One region of the Litchfieldia luteola genome, then DNA from elsewhere that is predicted to be linked to it. Evidence: riboswitches for the same ligand, from Rfam matches in the RefSeq annotation. Region 1 holds a riboswitch; the other holds the start of a gene.
The links. Region 1 has a riboswitch for S-adenosylmethionine ahead of J2Z26_RS15570 (transporter substrate-binding domain-containing protein). Riboswitches for the same ligand answer to the same signal wherever they lie in the genome.
Positions count from the first base shown of each region.

Region 2: another riboswitch for S-adenosylmethionine. It lies ahead of J2Z26_RS02985 (LLM class flavin-dependent oxidoreductase); the one in region 1 lies ahead of J2Z26_RS15570 (transporter substrate-binding domain-containing protein).

Region 1 covers NZ_JAGGKM010000005.1:205,804-213,751, reverse strand. Annotated here, with positions in the region: gene J2Z26_RS15580 (hypothetical protein) at 1-210, opposite strand, end outside; gene J2Z26_RS15575 (N-acetylmuramoyl-L-alanine amidase family protein) at 228-1,121, opposite strand; SAM riboswitch class I at 1,358-1,464, shown strand; gene J2Z26_RS15570 (transporter substrate-binding domain-containing protein) at 1,604-2,455, shown strand; gene J2Z26_RS15565 (amino acid ABC transporter permease) at 2,520-3,203, shown strand; gene J2Z26_RS15560 (amino acid ABC transporter ATP-binding protein) at 3,219-3,962, shown strand; gene J2Z26_RS15555 (neutral/alkaline non-lysosomal ceramidase N-terminal domain-containing protein) at 4,167-6,989, shown strand; gene J2Z26_RS15550 (pullulanase X25 domain-containing protein) at 7,051-7,948, opposite strand, start outside.
Region 2 covers NZ_JAGGKM010000001.1:567,306-575,253, reverse strand. Annotated here, with positions in the region: gene J2Z26_RS02995 (CapA family protein) at 1-892, shown strand, start outside; gene J2Z26_RS02990 (ATP-grasp domain-containing protein) at 958-1,890, opposite strand; gene J2Z26_RS02985 (LLM class flavin-dependent oxidoreductase) at 1,899-2,951, opposite strand; SAM riboswitch class I at 3,024-3,130, opposite strand; gene J2Z26_RS02980 (DUF2243 domain-containing protein) at 3,336-3,803, shown strand; gene J2Z26_RS02975 (hypothetical protein) at 3,850-4,299, shown strand; gene J2Z26_RS02970 (sulfite exporter TauE/SafE family protein) at 4,350-5,126, opposite strand; gene J2Z26_RS02965 (sulfurtransferase TusA family protein) at 5,175-5,402, opposite strand; gene J2Z26_RS02960 (MBL fold metallo-hydrolase) at 5,429-6,556, opposite strand; gene J2Z26_RS02955 (sulfurtransferase TusA family protein) at 6,597-7,169, opposite strand; gene J2Z26_RS02950 (rhodanese-like domain-containing protein) at 7,368-7,664, opposite strand; gene J2Z26_RS02945 (rhodanese-like domain-containing protein) at 7,687-7,948, opposite strand, start outside.

The sequences.
Region 1 (7,948 bases):
TTCTTCACCTGCATTCGTATATATTCGTTTCTCTCCTACTTTCGGGCGATATTCTTTAAAATTTCCTTGTTTTATTTTTACAACTTCCTTTGCTTCTTTAGGTTGCTCTTGTGGGGGAGTTTCAGCTTTTTCCTCGACCTGCTGAGTAGGAGGAGGAGAACATCCGACAAGTAGAAGTAAGGATAGTAACATGCCGTTTATTAATTTCACTTGAATTCTTCCTCCCTCTACCAAGGCTTCAGTACATATCTAAAACTATCTTTTACATAAATGGTTGTTTGACGGTTTTTATCTAACACTGAGATAGCTGATTTTACTGTATAAGCATAGCTTAATGCTTCAATTTCATTCGAAAAAGTAGCTAATCTTTCATTATTACTTCCATACACTTCAAAAACAGCAAAGTAAGCTTCTATTCCTTTAGCAAGTGCCCCTGCTGCTTCAAACTGATAGCTCTCTGTTTTTATTAATTTTTCTTCATGTCGATTAATCATATAGCCAAGCTCTACTAAGATAGACGGCATTTGTGCATTCCGGATGACATAAAAGCTTTGATCAGAGTGGATTTTCCGGTCCGGAAGACGTAATGAATTTACTAGTATCGGATGCACTACTTCAGCAAGTCGTTTATTCTCTGACAAGTACTTTATTTGTAAGGGGTCGTGTGGATATTCAGACTTGCCGTGTTTTACCCCATCGTAATAATAGGTTTCGATGCCTCTTCTGAAGGAATTAGTTGGGTGAGCATTGTGATGGATTGAAATGAAAATACTGTTGTTGTTATTTTTTTCAGCAAATGCATTCGCCATTTTCATCCGCACATCGAAATCTCCACCATCCGTGGTTCCATCAGCATTTTTCAAATAAGGGGCAAACTCCGTGTCGGTCGTGCGAGTTAAATGAACCTTGATGTCTGTCGGTTTTAGGATTTCTTGTAATTTCAATGCAACTAACAGGTTTGCATCCTTTTCACAAAAACCCGTTGCTGAGCCTGAATAACCACAAGTTCCACTATACTTACCACCATGACCAACATCGATAATCACCGTTTTTTCAGCATGTTGTGTAACTGGAAATAGAAAAAAGATGAATAGTGCTAGGAAAAACAATTTTTTAAACAACCTTCCACCCCCTACTACAAGTCTCTATCTTTTCTATCATTTTAAACAAAACAACATAAAATTAAAAGAAGGAGTAGAAATTGGGGCCTGACCCCCGGTGCGTTAATGTGTTAACGCATTGGGGGTCAGGCCCCCAATGGTTTAATGCGTTAAACCGAGTAATTTTATAAACAAACTTGTTGACTCATTAGTTTAATGGTGTTAATATTTTCATCATCAGTTAAATAATCGTTTTTTTCTTATCATGAGAGGTGGAGGGAATGGCCCTAGGAAACCTCGGCAGCGGACTCATTTTTGAGAGTACTGTGCCAATTCCAGCAAGCGATAGCTTGATAGATAAGAAGAGCGCACGTTTTCAATTTGAATTCATGACCTCTTCTTTCTTGAAGAGGTTTTTTGTTTCTTATGAATTTTGTTGATGAGAGAAAAACACTTTTTAACTAAAACCAAGTAAATCTATAGAAAAGGATGGTATAACACCTATGAAAAAACTTTCATTATTGCTTTTTATATTAACGATTGGATTTGTTTTAACTGCTTGTGGGACTGAGGAAGCAGGAACTTCAAACTCAGGTGCTACAAATTCAGATACTGCTTCTGAGGAGCAGAGTTCATGGGATCGAATCAAGGAATCTGGAAAACTAGTTGTTGGTACTGAAGGATTATATTTTCCAGTTACATATTTTGATGAAGAGACAAAAGAATTAACTGGGTTTGATGTTGAAGTCGTTAGAGAGTTAGGTAAAAGATTAGGTCTAGAAATCGAATTTAAAACGATGGAGTTTGATGGATTACTGCCTGCTCTTCGAAATGGTCAGATTGATGTGGCTGCGAATGATTTTACAATCACTGAAGAACGCCTAGAGAAGTTTGATTTTACAATTCCTATTAAACACTCATTTGGGTCTGCTCTTGTCCGTGAAGATGGTAGCTCGAATATTGAAACAGTTGAGGATTTAACAGGGAAAAAAGTTGGAGGTTCAGCTACTAGTAATTACTCAGACTTTGCTCGTAGCCAAGGTGCAGAAGTTGTTGTTTACACAGGTTCTGATACTGTTTTACCTGAAATCGTTAACGGACGTGTGGATGCTACTTTAAATGACTATCTTGTTTTAATTCAGCACTTAAAACAATTCGATAAGCCTGGGCTAAAACTTGCTGAAAATGTAAAATTTGAGCCTAACGTTGGGGCCATTGTCATGCAAAAAGATAGCCCAGAGTTAAAAAAACAATTAGATACAGTTTTACAAGAAATGATTGATGATGGAACGATTAAAGAGATTGCACTTGAATTCTTTGGTGCAGATGTTTCACAACCAGTCACTCTTGACTAGTGTTAGAGAGGAATCTTTGTGATTCCTTTCTTTTTGCAGATAATCATAAAAAGGAGTCCTATTTATGTCAAATTTCAAATGGGAATATCTATTTAATATAGAAATTGCGTTAGACTCACTTCCCTTTATATTGGAAGGGGCCTGGTATACGATTCTGATTGCCGTTGTAAGCATGGGCATTTCCTTAGTATTGGGTTTGTTTATTGCGCTGGCAAGAATGAGTAAGTATTGGATTAACAGTATTCCCGCTCGGATTTTCATATCATTTATGAGAGGAACCCCTCTTCTCGTTATTTTATTTATTTTATATTTTGGCTTACCGATGCTTGGTATTGAGTTGCAGCCTCTTACAGCAGCGATTATCGGTATTAGTGTGCATTTTTCAGCTTATAGTGCCGAAATTATTCGCTCTGCCATATCTTCTGTTTCTAAAGGTCAATGGGAGGCCGCGGAGACCCTTCGTATGAGTTATTGGCAAACAATGCGTCGGATTATTTTACCACAGGCTACTCGGATTGCACTCCCTCCTTTATCAAGTGTGTTCATGGATATCATTAAGGGAACCTCACTTGCAATGGTTATCACGGTATCTGAAATGTTTTACCGTGCAAAAGTTGTAGTTGGTCAAACGTATGAGAGCTTAACATTGTATATTCTAGTTGCCTTGATTTACTGGGGACTTTGTACAATTGTAACCTTGTTACAAGATTACCTCGAGAAAAAAGCAAACCGTTATGTTTCATCATGATAGGAGGCTGCGAAAATGATTCGTATAGAACACTTAAGTAAAAGCTTTAAAGATAATGAAGTATTAAAATCGATTTCCTTGCAAATAGAAAAGGGAGAAGTAGTCAGCATTATCGGGCCATCAGGGTCTGGAAAAACAACATTGCTGCGCTGTATGAATTTACTGGAGATTCCAACATCGGGGACACTTTCGATTGGCGAAGTCCAGGTTGGATTTAACGGTAAAACACCCTCTAAGCAACAAAAGAGAAATGTACAAAATTACTCAGGGATGGTATTTCAACACTTTCACCTATTTCCACATAAAACAGTTTTAGAGAATATAATTGAAGCACCATTGGTTGTTCAAAAAAGAAGGAGAACCGAAGTAGTTTTAGAAGCTGAGGAGCTACTGGGTAAAGTTGGCTTGCTAGGGCACAAGGACCATTATTCTGAACAATTATCAGGAGGACAAAAACAACGTGCGGCCATTGCTAGAATGCTAGCATTAAAACCTGAAATCCTACTATTTGATGAACCTACATCTGCACTTGATCCTGAGTTAGTAGGAGAAGTTCTAACTGTTATTAAAGAGCTCGCGAAAGAAGGACAGACGATGATTATCGTTACTCATGAAATGGGCTTTGCACGTGACGTATCTGACCGTGTGATCTTTATAGCAGATGGCTTCATCGTTGAACAAGGAAAACCAGAAGACCTTTTCACAACGCCAAAAGAAGAACGAACACAACAGTTTCTACAAAAAGTACTAACAAGATAAAAAATTGGGGCCTGACCCCCGGCGCGTTAAAGCTTTAACGCACTGGGGGTCAGGCCCCAATCGTCATATTTACCCATCTTCGATTTTAAGCTTTTTGAACCAGTCTAAGCCTTGCCTTCAGCACATATATCCTAAGTAGGTGTTTGTAAATCTAGTAGTGATAAAAATTTAGTAGAGTGTGCTCTACAAGGTGAGGGGAAGAAGTTGAAGAAGTTTTTTAAGGTATTTATGATCTCAGTTTTAGTGTTGTCGTTATTTATTCCATCTATTGGTCTGGCTAAGCACGATGATGATGATGATGATGATGATGACAAGTTTTATGAAGCATTTGAGGCGGGTGTAGCGCAGAATAGAATTAGCCCAACTAAAAGTCATTTGGCAGAAGGCGTTTATTTAGGAGGGTATGATGGTTTTAAACAACGTGGTAAAGCTATAGGTGTAGCTGATCCGATTTATGCCCGCGCACTGGCACTTAAGTCTGAGTCCGAAAAGCTTGTTTTTGTCACATTGGATACGACTGGTGTAGGGAACAAGGTACTGAATGTGATTCGTGAAAAAGCATCAAAAAAGACCGGAGTATCTAAGAATGCAATCATGATTAGCTCAACTCATACACATGCAGGACCAGATCTTCAAGGCTTGTGGGGTGGTGTATCTAATTCCTACAAGGATTACTTTATCAATCAGGTTGTAAAAACAATTGAAGAAGCAGTAGATGACCAAGAAGATTCAATGGTTACTGTAGGCTCTACAGTGGTTCCACAAAACCTGGTCCATAATCGAAGGGGCAAAAGTGAGACCGATACAACTTTAACAACCCTACAGATTACTCAACTAGAGAAGGAAAAAGGTAAAGGAAAGGGTAAGGGTAAAGGGCATCAAAAAGGCAAAGGTAAAGGGCATGATAAGGGTAAAGGTAAAGGCCACAATAAAGGGGACGATGATGAAGAAAAAGTCATCGCTACCTTAATAAACTTTGCTGTTCACCCGACTATTTTAGGTAGAGATAATAAAAATTTTTCTGCTGATTTTGTAGGGTACCTTCACTCTGAAGTAGAAGACCAATTTGGTGGCATCTCTCTTTTTGTTAACGGTGCTTTAGGTGATGCTACACCGATTTCTAATGGCAACACTGACCAAAAGAAGGCCGAATACTATGGAAAAGAGATTGCTAAATATGTTGAGAAAGCTATAGATAATGCTAGAGTTTTACCTAAAGGGTTAAAAATTACGAATAAAAAAGTTGATTTCGTAGTAGAGAATCAAGGATTTGTTAGTGGCTATAACACAGGAATTTTAAGCCCGTATTATGAAATGAAAAAGGTAAATAATGTACTGAAGCTTGAGAGCACAATTTCAAGAGTAACCATCGGGGATAAAAATACAAACATTGAACTAGTTACGGCTCCAGGAGAAGCAGTAACTGGGCTTGGTCTTAGTCTCCGTAAAGTAATGGACAATAAATATTCAATGATTTTAGGGCTTACTCATGATACGCTTGGTTATCTAATTCCTGAGAGTGAATGGGATCCTAAGAAATATGAAGAACAAGTATCGATTGAAAGAGCAGCTGGTGAAAAAGTTAGAAACGTAGTTTTAGAGCTTTACGGAAAGAAGTCACAACCTTTACCACAGCCAGTTACTCTTAAAGCTGGAGCTTCTAAAGAAAAAATTACACCTACCACAGCTATGATGGATGCTACAAAACAAGGTCCTCTGTATCTTGGTGGGTACGGAAATGGTAGAAAAGCTGACCCTAATCAGGTACTTGATGAATTATGGGCAAGAACAATCATCCTTCAATCAGGTGGAAAAACGGTCGCATTTACTGCCCTTGATTCTGTAGGTATTTTTCAAAAGGATTCTTTAGAGATTCAAAAACGAGCTCGTGATGCACTGCGTACAAAAGGCATCTATGTTGATCATATTGTCGTGTCTTCAACACATACTCATCATGCTCCAGACACAATGGGGCTTTGGGGAGCAAAAAATAAAAGCGGTATTAACCCATTTTACCAAGAATATTTAATAAGTCAGGCAGCTAAATCAATTATTAATGCTGCAACTTCTATGCAAACTGTAAAAGAACTTCGTTACGGAGTACAAGATACCTCTGGCCTAATTAGAGATTCACGCGATCCAAATGTGATGGATGACGATATCTATGTCATGCATGCAGTAGGTCTTAACAATCAAACAATTGGTACACTAGTAAAATGGGCCAGCCACCCTGAGACCATTCTTGGCCACTATAATGAAGCTATCACTTCAGACTATGTCCATCCATTAAGAGAGACTGTTGAGAAAAGTGTTGGTGGAACCACTGTATTCGTGAATGGCGCAATTGGCGGATTATTAACTTCCCTAAAAGTTGATGTTGGTTATGGAACTGGTAAAGAAGGAAGTAAAGCAACAATGAAGGTTATTGGAGAGCGAGCTGGTATTGCAGCTCTAACGGCAATTAAAAATAGTACAATTAGTAAGGATCATACGATAAAAATTGCTACTAGAGATGTATATTTACCCTTAGAAAATCCAAACTACTATTTACTAGGATACTACGGAATGTTAAATCGAGATGTATACATTAATGGTGCAAAGCAAAGCAGTATGCCACTTCCTCCACAATACGGTGGAAAACAGGTTGATTTATTAACTGAAGTATCAGCGGTAAAAATCGGGGATGCACAGTTTGCTATGGTTCCTGGAGAGTTATACCCAGAAATAGAGCTTGGAAAATTCCAAACAAAAAGCTTAGCACACAATCCAAATGCTGCTCATGAATTAGCGATTAAGCCAAACATGTCAGGTAAATATAATTTTGTACTTGGCTTATCTAATGATGCGATTGGCTACATTATCCCAAGAAATGACTTCGTCCCACTGGTCCAAGATGGACTTTATTGGAAAGAAGGTATTCACCGCATACAGAACAAACAACTATACGGCGAAATCAACTCAGTCGGGCCTTCAACAGCAGCCATCCTCTCTAACACTCTTGTAGAACTTTTAAGGGCAATTAAATAAAACTGGGGCCTGACCCCCACGGCGTTAACGCGTTAACGCGCCGGGGGTCAGGCCCCTTCTGTCATTGTTTGTTCACAGTTAGGACAATTGTTTTTGTGTTTTTAGCTATTGCTCCACTATCGTTATTAAAGATGTTCTTCTTGCTGTCTTCTGATGGTTTAATGGAGATATTGATGTCGTTTTTACCCTCAGCCAAAGTAACTGTATGACTGAACGACATATCATCATTAATAGTAACTTGTTCCCCATTAATGGTGAGGACTCCACCTTTAATTGCTGTACCCTTTAATTCGATTGTTTCAGTTGTTACCGTAGCATTGTTTTCATGAGAGGTTACGACAACAGGCATATCAATCCAACGTACAATGTAATCTTGAACTACCATTTTATTATTGCCCTGATTCTGTACGACAACTTTCATATCGGTTCCAATCGCACCATAACCATAGTAACTGATATCATCATCTGTACGATTATTCGGTGTGTGGTCCGCAAGGCCTTCTTGATCCCATGAATTACCCTTTACATACTTATAGGTAATTTCAGTTCCTTCTTGAACTTCGACTGTATACTCCCAATCAGGTGTAACAGCTCCGTTACGTGTCATTGACCACGCCCCGGCATTCCAGCCATTTATACTGTTTGGCATGTTAACACTTGTCGTTAGCGGTGTATAATCTGGTGCATTTACTTTAAAGGTTACCTGAACCATAACAATATCAGGAGTAACGGTAACTATGTTTGAATCTACAAAATTACCTACTTTATCATAAACGCGAACTTGATATTGGTACGTTTTTCCGTTTTCAACCTGGTAGTCACGGTAAGATGTTAACGAGCCATCAACCACCTGATCGATTACAATACCATCACGTAAAATCGTGTATAGGTATGGATCCTCTGAGTCTACTACTGTCCAACTTAAGTTAACCTGACCAGATTCTTGCATCGGCTGTGCA
Region 2 (7,948 bases), on a different contig from region 1:
TGATAGCTTTGGCTATAAAGGAACTTTTAACCATGAAGCAGATATGAATGGCCTTGCCTTCTTTGTAGAGCACATACGACCTATCTTTGAAAAAGATGATTTCACAACGGTAAATCTTGAAACAACTCTCACTACGTCTAAACAAAAAGCAGAAAAGAAGTTTCGTTTTAAAGGCGATCCTTCTTATGCAGATATTTTAACACTAGGAAGCATTGAAGCTGTTAACCTAGCAAACAATCATACGTACGATTATTTACAAAAAGGGTACCAAGATACGATTGATGTTCTTAAACATAATAATATTGGCTTCTTTGGAAATAATCATATTCATATTTCTACTATTAAGGATATAAAGGTTGGAGCTCTTGGTTATAACGGATGGTCTGATAACAGTTCCATTCGTAAGCAGATTCAGGAGGACATTCAAACCCTACGTGAACAAGATGTTAAAGTCATCATTGTACACTTTCATTGGGGCGAAGAACGAGCATATGTCCCGAACTCTACCCAAAAGTCGCTAGGCCGATTTACGATTGATAGCGGTGCAGACTTAGTTTTAGGGCATCACCCTCACGTTGTTCAGGGAATTGAAGAGTACAACAATAAATTTATTGTATATAGTTTAGGTAACTTTATGTTTGGTGGAAACCGTAATCCAAGTGATAAAGATACATTCGTATTTCAACAGACCTTTCACCTACAAGATGGCGAACTTCTCGATAAAAAGCAGATCCAAGTAATTCCTTTTAGTATTTCATCAGTGACATCAAGGAACAATTACCAGCCCATACCGCTAACCGGTGAAGAAGCAGCAAGAGTCAAAAATAAAATCATCGGACTCTCAGCAAAAATCACCCAATCAAACTGGGTCGTATACGAAACATCAAACTAAATTGTAGGGGCCTGACCCCCAGCGCTTTAAAGCTTTAGCGCGCCGGGGGTCAGGCCCCTGTTGACTTATTTTTGTAATTCTGATCCTAAGAATTTCGCTACTTCAAGCATTCCAAATTTTCCTGCTACCTTTTCAGCATCAGAGTTATAGTTCGTATTTGTATTAACATCATAGGTAAAAATCTCACCTGCTGCATTTCGAATGAATTCAATGCCAGCAACGGCAATTTTATTTTCTTGAAGGAACAATTCATACTTCTCAATGATCGGATCGTTGAAACCTTCGATAATTTTAAACTTTGGTTTTTCAGTTACTTCTTCTCCAACAGGACAGAATAAATCGCCGATTTGACATGCATCTGCAGGACATAATTCAAATCCCTCTGATGTATCTACCTGAACTGCATAAACAAACTTTCCTCCAACAAACTCACATCGGGTAATATATGATTCGGGAGAAAGGATATATTCTTGTATCAATGTAATCCCATCAACCGGCTCCTCAAACCCAGGACTGTTCACATACTCCCGCAAGCTTTCAATGGAGTGGAACAATTGAACACCAAGTCCTTTACCAGCACGGTTGTGTTTTGTGATAAAAGAAGCAGACCCAAGTTGTTTTGCTGCTTCAACTATTTGTTCTTTTCCAACAGCTGCAAGTGTTTTAGGCGTTTTAATCCCGCAGGCATTTAATGCCATATATTGATTGACCTTACTAACCTCAAGTCTTAAAGCCCGTGTTCCGTTAAAGACTTTTTTCTCATTCTTTTCAAGCCAAGCAAGCACGGACTCTGCTAATTCCGGTGCAAAACGATGATCACGCGTATGTGCAGATGCACTCATTCGACTATAAAATACCCCTTCAGGAGGTGCTTCGAATAAATTAACGACTCCTTGATCAAGGTGCCATTCTTCATAAGGAAGCTCTAACTCTTCCAGTCTAGCTGTTAAATGATTGGTCCATTCACTGTTTTCATGTATGATGTATATTTTGCTCATTTTACTATTCACTCCTGTACTTTGGCTTCTCTAAGTGCTTCGACTAATGGCATAACTTTCTTTGAAAAGCGTTCCATTTCTTCAAGCTGTGGTGAAAATTGAAGTAGTAATAAATCAACACCAGCTTCTTCATATTCAATTATCTTTTTAGCAATCTGTTCTGGAGTACCAATTAGATTGGGTCTTAACCCACGATTTGAAACAGAGTAGTCATATAGCTTAATTTGTTGTTCTAGCTGTGATTTGCTAACGAAGTCATTGAACCCAGCATATCCACTTGATTCTCTTACATCCGTAATTCGATTTAACTCTGCTTGAGCCTCTTCCTCTGTATCACGACAAACAATGTATGCAGCCATTCCGAATGATTGAAAAGGTGCGTTACCAGTTTGCGCTCTTCTTTGTTTCATATCAGCTATTTTAGCTGTTACTTCTTCTACTGTTCCTCCATGCATTACATACGCGTCACACTTGTTCGTAATTGCTTGTTTTCCTCTAGGACTTTCACCACCCGCATAAAGAATCGGATTTGGTCTTTGAACAGGCTTAGGTGATAAAACAGCATTTTTAACTGAATAAAAGTTTCCTTCATAGTTAAAGACATCTTCTGTCCATAATCCCTTTAGTACATCTATAAATTCTTCTGTTCGATCGTATCGCTCATCATGCTCAGTGAAAATCCCACCGTACTGCCTTGCTTCTTCTTCCCACCATGCAGATACAACATTTAAGGTAAATCTACCATTACTTATTTGATCAATATTCGCGGCCATTTTTGCAGCAACTGCTGGGTTATGAAACCCAGGTCGAATGGCTGTCATGATTTCAATTTTACTCGTCACAGCAGCTAAAGCCGCAGCTGTTGACCAAGCTTCTAAAGAGTCACTCTCAGGCCCTTTAATATCATTTAAGTATAATTCAGCAATAAGTGTTGTATCATATCCCCACTCTTCTGCTGATGTAATCACTTCTTTTGCGTACTCGAATGTAGGTGGCATATTTTCATCATCAACATTTCGTAACCACCCACCAAAAATCGGTAACCAAAATCCATATCTCATTTTTCTCTTCTCCTCTCGTCTATCGCGAAAACAAAAAAACTTCTTCGATACGAAGAAGTTGGAATTGCTTCTATCCTATCTCTCAGAACCTACTGTTCTGCTGGAATTGGCACCTTACTGATTTACTCAGTGGTTGCCGGGCTTCATCGGGCCAGTCCCTCTACCTCTCTTGATAAGAATATTCAATTAATTAATCCATAGTAATCATACTATATAAGTTGGTTTTCCGTCAACAAATTTATTTAACTCAGTAACGCATTAACGGACTGGGGGTCAGGCCCCCGATGCTTTAAAGTGTTGTAGTTTCCACCCTTCAAGTATATTATGCTACCAATTCGGCAAAAATGTAATAATGTTCAGAATTGTTTATAAAGGAGAAAGATTGTGAGTATAAAAACGCATAGAAGCTTAATTAAAATTGGTAGTTTTGTATTGGGGTTTGGTTTTCTTGGAGCTTTAGACGGTATCATCTTCCATCAACTTTTGCAGTGGCATAGTGTATATATGGCAACTGATCGACCGGGACAGATTGTGAGTGATGGACTTTTTCATTTTGCAGTAACCATTACATTAGTGATCGGCGGTATTCTTCTATGGGTTGCAGAAAACCCCATTGCACATAAAAAAGGAATTCGATTATTAATTGGCTGGTTCCTGATTGGAGGGGGTCTTTTTAATTTAACCGAAGGTATTATTAATCATCATATTCTCCAAATCCATCGTGTGAAGCCTGCTGATCCAAACCCTTTATTCTATGACCTTACCTTTCTAGGATTAGGGGTAGTATTAATTGTTATAGGTTATCTTATTAAGAAAAACACCGAAACCTATCAAGCCACAATAAACACCTGAGACAGTTTTCTTTCACCACTAATCCAAAGGAGGACACGTTACATTAATGTATAGGCTAGTCAGTTTTTTCGTGATATTTACTTTTGTCTCAATCATGATCTTCTTTCATTATCAATATGGGCACCATAGTGCATTCGGACATGCTCAGTCTCACCATGAAGAAACGGTTGAGATTCCTATTTCTTATAGATTACCAGCGATTACAGCATCCATTACCCAGGATCAATCAGGGTCCTGGCTTTTGGAAATAATGACATCTAATTTCACCTTTACACCCAAAAAGACTGGTTCAACAGTTATCCAATACAATGAAGGGCATGCCCACTTATATATCAATGGAAAAAAAATAAACCGCCTCTATGGTAATTATTATAATTTGGGGAATTTAAGCCCTGGCACTTATGCGGTGAAAGTAACCTTAAACGCAAATAACCATGGAATATATACTAGCGCAGGAAAAGAAATTGCTTTCCAACAAATCATTCATGTTAAATAAAAAGACAAGATGAGAGACAATCATCCGAAATGACTGTCTCTCATCTTGTTTTAAATAATATCTATCCAAATTTTCACTGCAGTAGCGAAAATCAAGACAGCTAGAACCACTTGTAATACCTTCGTATTTACTTTTTTCCCAGCTATTGCTCCAAGAGGTGAAGCAATTAAACTTGCAATAATCATAATAAATGCAGGGAAATAATCAATTTGACCTGTTGTAATTTTACCAACCGTTGCACCAATTGACGAGATAAACGTAATCGCTAATGATGAAGCAATCGTCATACGAGTAGGAATCTTTAACAAAACAAGCATAATAGGAACAAGTAAGAATGCTCCCGCTGCTCCAACAATTCCTGCTCCAATACCTACAATTAACGCAAGTGCTGCAGCAAGCCATTTATTAAAAGTAACTTGATCAAAAGGAATATCGTCAATCCCTTTCTTAGGAATAAACATCATAACCGCAGCTATTAATGCCAAGATTCCGTAGATAAGATTAATGCCACCCTCTGACATAAGCTTTGATCCATATCCACCAACAAAACTACCTATTAATATACTACTTCCCATATAAATAATGAGTGTCTTATTTAAGTAGCCACCTTTTCGGTAGGCCCACACACCACCAATAGTTGCAAAGAACACTTGAATGGCACTAATCCCTGACACTTCATGTGCGGTGAATGCTGCCACTCCAAGCATTGGTGGAATATATAAAAGCATTGGGTATTTGATGATTGACCCACCAATCCCTAGCATTCCAGATATATATGAACCGATAAATCCAATTAGGAAAATCGTAATTATAAAGGCAAAATCCATCGTAAATCCCCCCTTTAAAAAGGGAACCTATACTGGTTCCCTCTATTTTCACCCTTTTTTAATCCAAAACTTTAACACACCGTTGTCTTCTACATGTTTGATAAACTCATGACCACCAGATTTAGCCCAAGCAGTTAAATCATTTTTTGCACCTTTATCAGTTGCATGAATTTCAAGCACTTGACCAGATTCAAGTTCGTTCATTGCCTTTTTTGTTTTAACGATAGGCATTGGACATGCCAATCCTTTTGCGTCTAATACTTTGTTTGCTTCCATTTTATAATTCCTCCTCTGTTCTTAACTTAACGTACTGCACAACGGTTTGGTCCGATTTCCATTTCACGTTGCTTTTCATCATCTGGAGTAATTTTCCCCATGTTTGTTTCACGAATTTCTTGGTAAGCATTAGGTTGTGGCGGTAGATTTTCTGTCACTAATTTTCTAAATTCATTCTCATCTTCAATGTTTAACCCATGGTTATTTGCAAAAAGAGTACCTAGTTTTTCTGCAACACTTCCGTCCTCATTTAGCTCTTCAATGATCATAAAGTGTGCTGGAAGAACTACTAATTCATCTGATAATTCTCTATAGCGTTTGTATAAGCTTTCTCGTAAGTCTCCAACCCAATCTTCAGCCATCCCAGCTAGGTCAGGTCTTCCAATTGAATCTATGAATAAGATATCTCCTGAAAGTAGGAATACTGAATCAACTACAAATGAAGTAGATCCAATTGTGTGACCTGGTGAATACAATGCGTGAATATCGATTGCTGTATTACCGATTGTTACAACATTTCCACCTTCTAACGCTTGGTATTCGAACGTTACTTCTTCTGCATCCTTTGGAGGTAACCAATACGTTGCATTAGTTTTCTCAGCAATTTTACGGCCTCCAGAAATGTGATCTGCATGAAGGTGAGTATCAAAAATGTGAGTAATCTTTGCACCAATGCCTTCTGCAAAATCAAGGTAGACATCAGTCATACGTGTTGCATCAATAATTGCAGCTTCACCGTTTGAAACAACCAAGTATGACAAACATCCTTTACCAATACGTACGAATTGATAAATTTCGCCACCATCTTTTAAGTCTCCAACTTTTACTGGCTCTAGGTATTCACTCCAGGCTTTCATACCACCTTCTAAATAAGAAACAGTAAGGCCAGCTTCAGAAAGCATCTCTGCTACAAAGATAGAAGATCCTTCTTTTGCACAAACAACAAGTACGTCTTTATCAGTTGAAATTTTCTCAAGAATATCTTCAACACCTTCAAGTAATTCAAAATAAGGAACATTTAAATACTCAAAGTTATCTCCTTCAATTTTCCAATCTTGAAAATCACTTTCGTTACGTACATCTAAGATAAATAGTGCCTCTTTATTGATTACCTTTTCTGTTACCTCTTTTGAAATCATTGCATTAACAGTCATCGCAAATTACCCCCTATGGTATGTTTTGTTTTAAAAAAATTTATTTATTTAAACTCGCTGTTTCACCAAACCATTGGCTCATACCTGGAACAACATTATATACATTGGTAAATCCATTTTCAGCTAGCTTTTGTGCAGCAAAATCACTACGATTTCCAGTACGACATACTACATAAATTTCATCGTTTTTATTTAATTCATTTAGGCGAGTCTCAAGGTCCCCTAATGGAATTGAGATTGCATTTGGAATATGATTAAATACGTATTCAGCAGTTTCCCTAACATCAATCACAACTACATTATTTGCTGCTAATTTTTGTACTAATTCATCGTTATTCACTACATTTGGGTGTTTTCTTTCAAGCTTATCTTCCCCAGAAGATTTTCTTAAGTAATGCTTTAGGACTTCTCCTTCTTCAAGGGTACCTAAATATTGATGGCCAGTGCTCTCAGCCCATGCTTTAATATCTGCTTTAGATCCTTTATCTGTTGCTAGAACCTCTAACACATGACCTGGCTCTAGATTATTCATTGCTTTTTTCGTTCTTACTATCGGCATTGGACATGCTAAGCCCTTTGCATCTAAAACTTCGTTTACTTTTAAAGTATTCATATCGTGACCTCCGTTTTAAAATTTGTAGTTCAAAAATATCTTAAAAGCTGGGTTTGGCCGATAAAGTTCCATATTGACCGATAAACAGTCGGAATTGGCCGATAAATCCTCAATTTGAACGATAAACAGCCGGAATTGACCGATAAATCAATATCAATTCACATATTAACCCATGGGGGTATCCGTCTGACTAAAAAATTACTCAACCTTACCTTCCCAAGTAAGCATACCACCAGTCATATTAATTACATTAAAGCCTTGGCCTTCTAAAAACTGTGCAGCGCGACCGCTTCTTCCACCGGAACGGCAGATCATGACATATTCTTTTGATTTATCAAGCTCGTGCATACGGAATTCAACTAAACCTAATGGAATATGAATAACTCCGGGAATTTTACCAGCTTCCACTTCATCCACTTCACGAACGTCAATCATATTTAATGTTTGGCCTTCATTTAATAGAGTTTCAACTTCTTTTGCTGTCATTGTTTTCATCATTGTTCCTCCTAATCATTTATTATACCCAGGCACTCATACCGCCCTTTACATTTGTTACTTGATTAAATCCTTGTTTTCTTAATACCTTTGTTGCTTTATTACTTCTCATTCCACTTTGACAGATTACAACTACCTCTTTATCTATTGATAATTCACTTGCCTTAGAAGCCAATTGGTGAAGTGGTATATTTTTAAAACCTTTGATATTTCTACCTTTAAACTCACCTGGAGTTCGAACATCAATATATTGTTTATTCTTATCATTTAATTCTTTTCTTAAA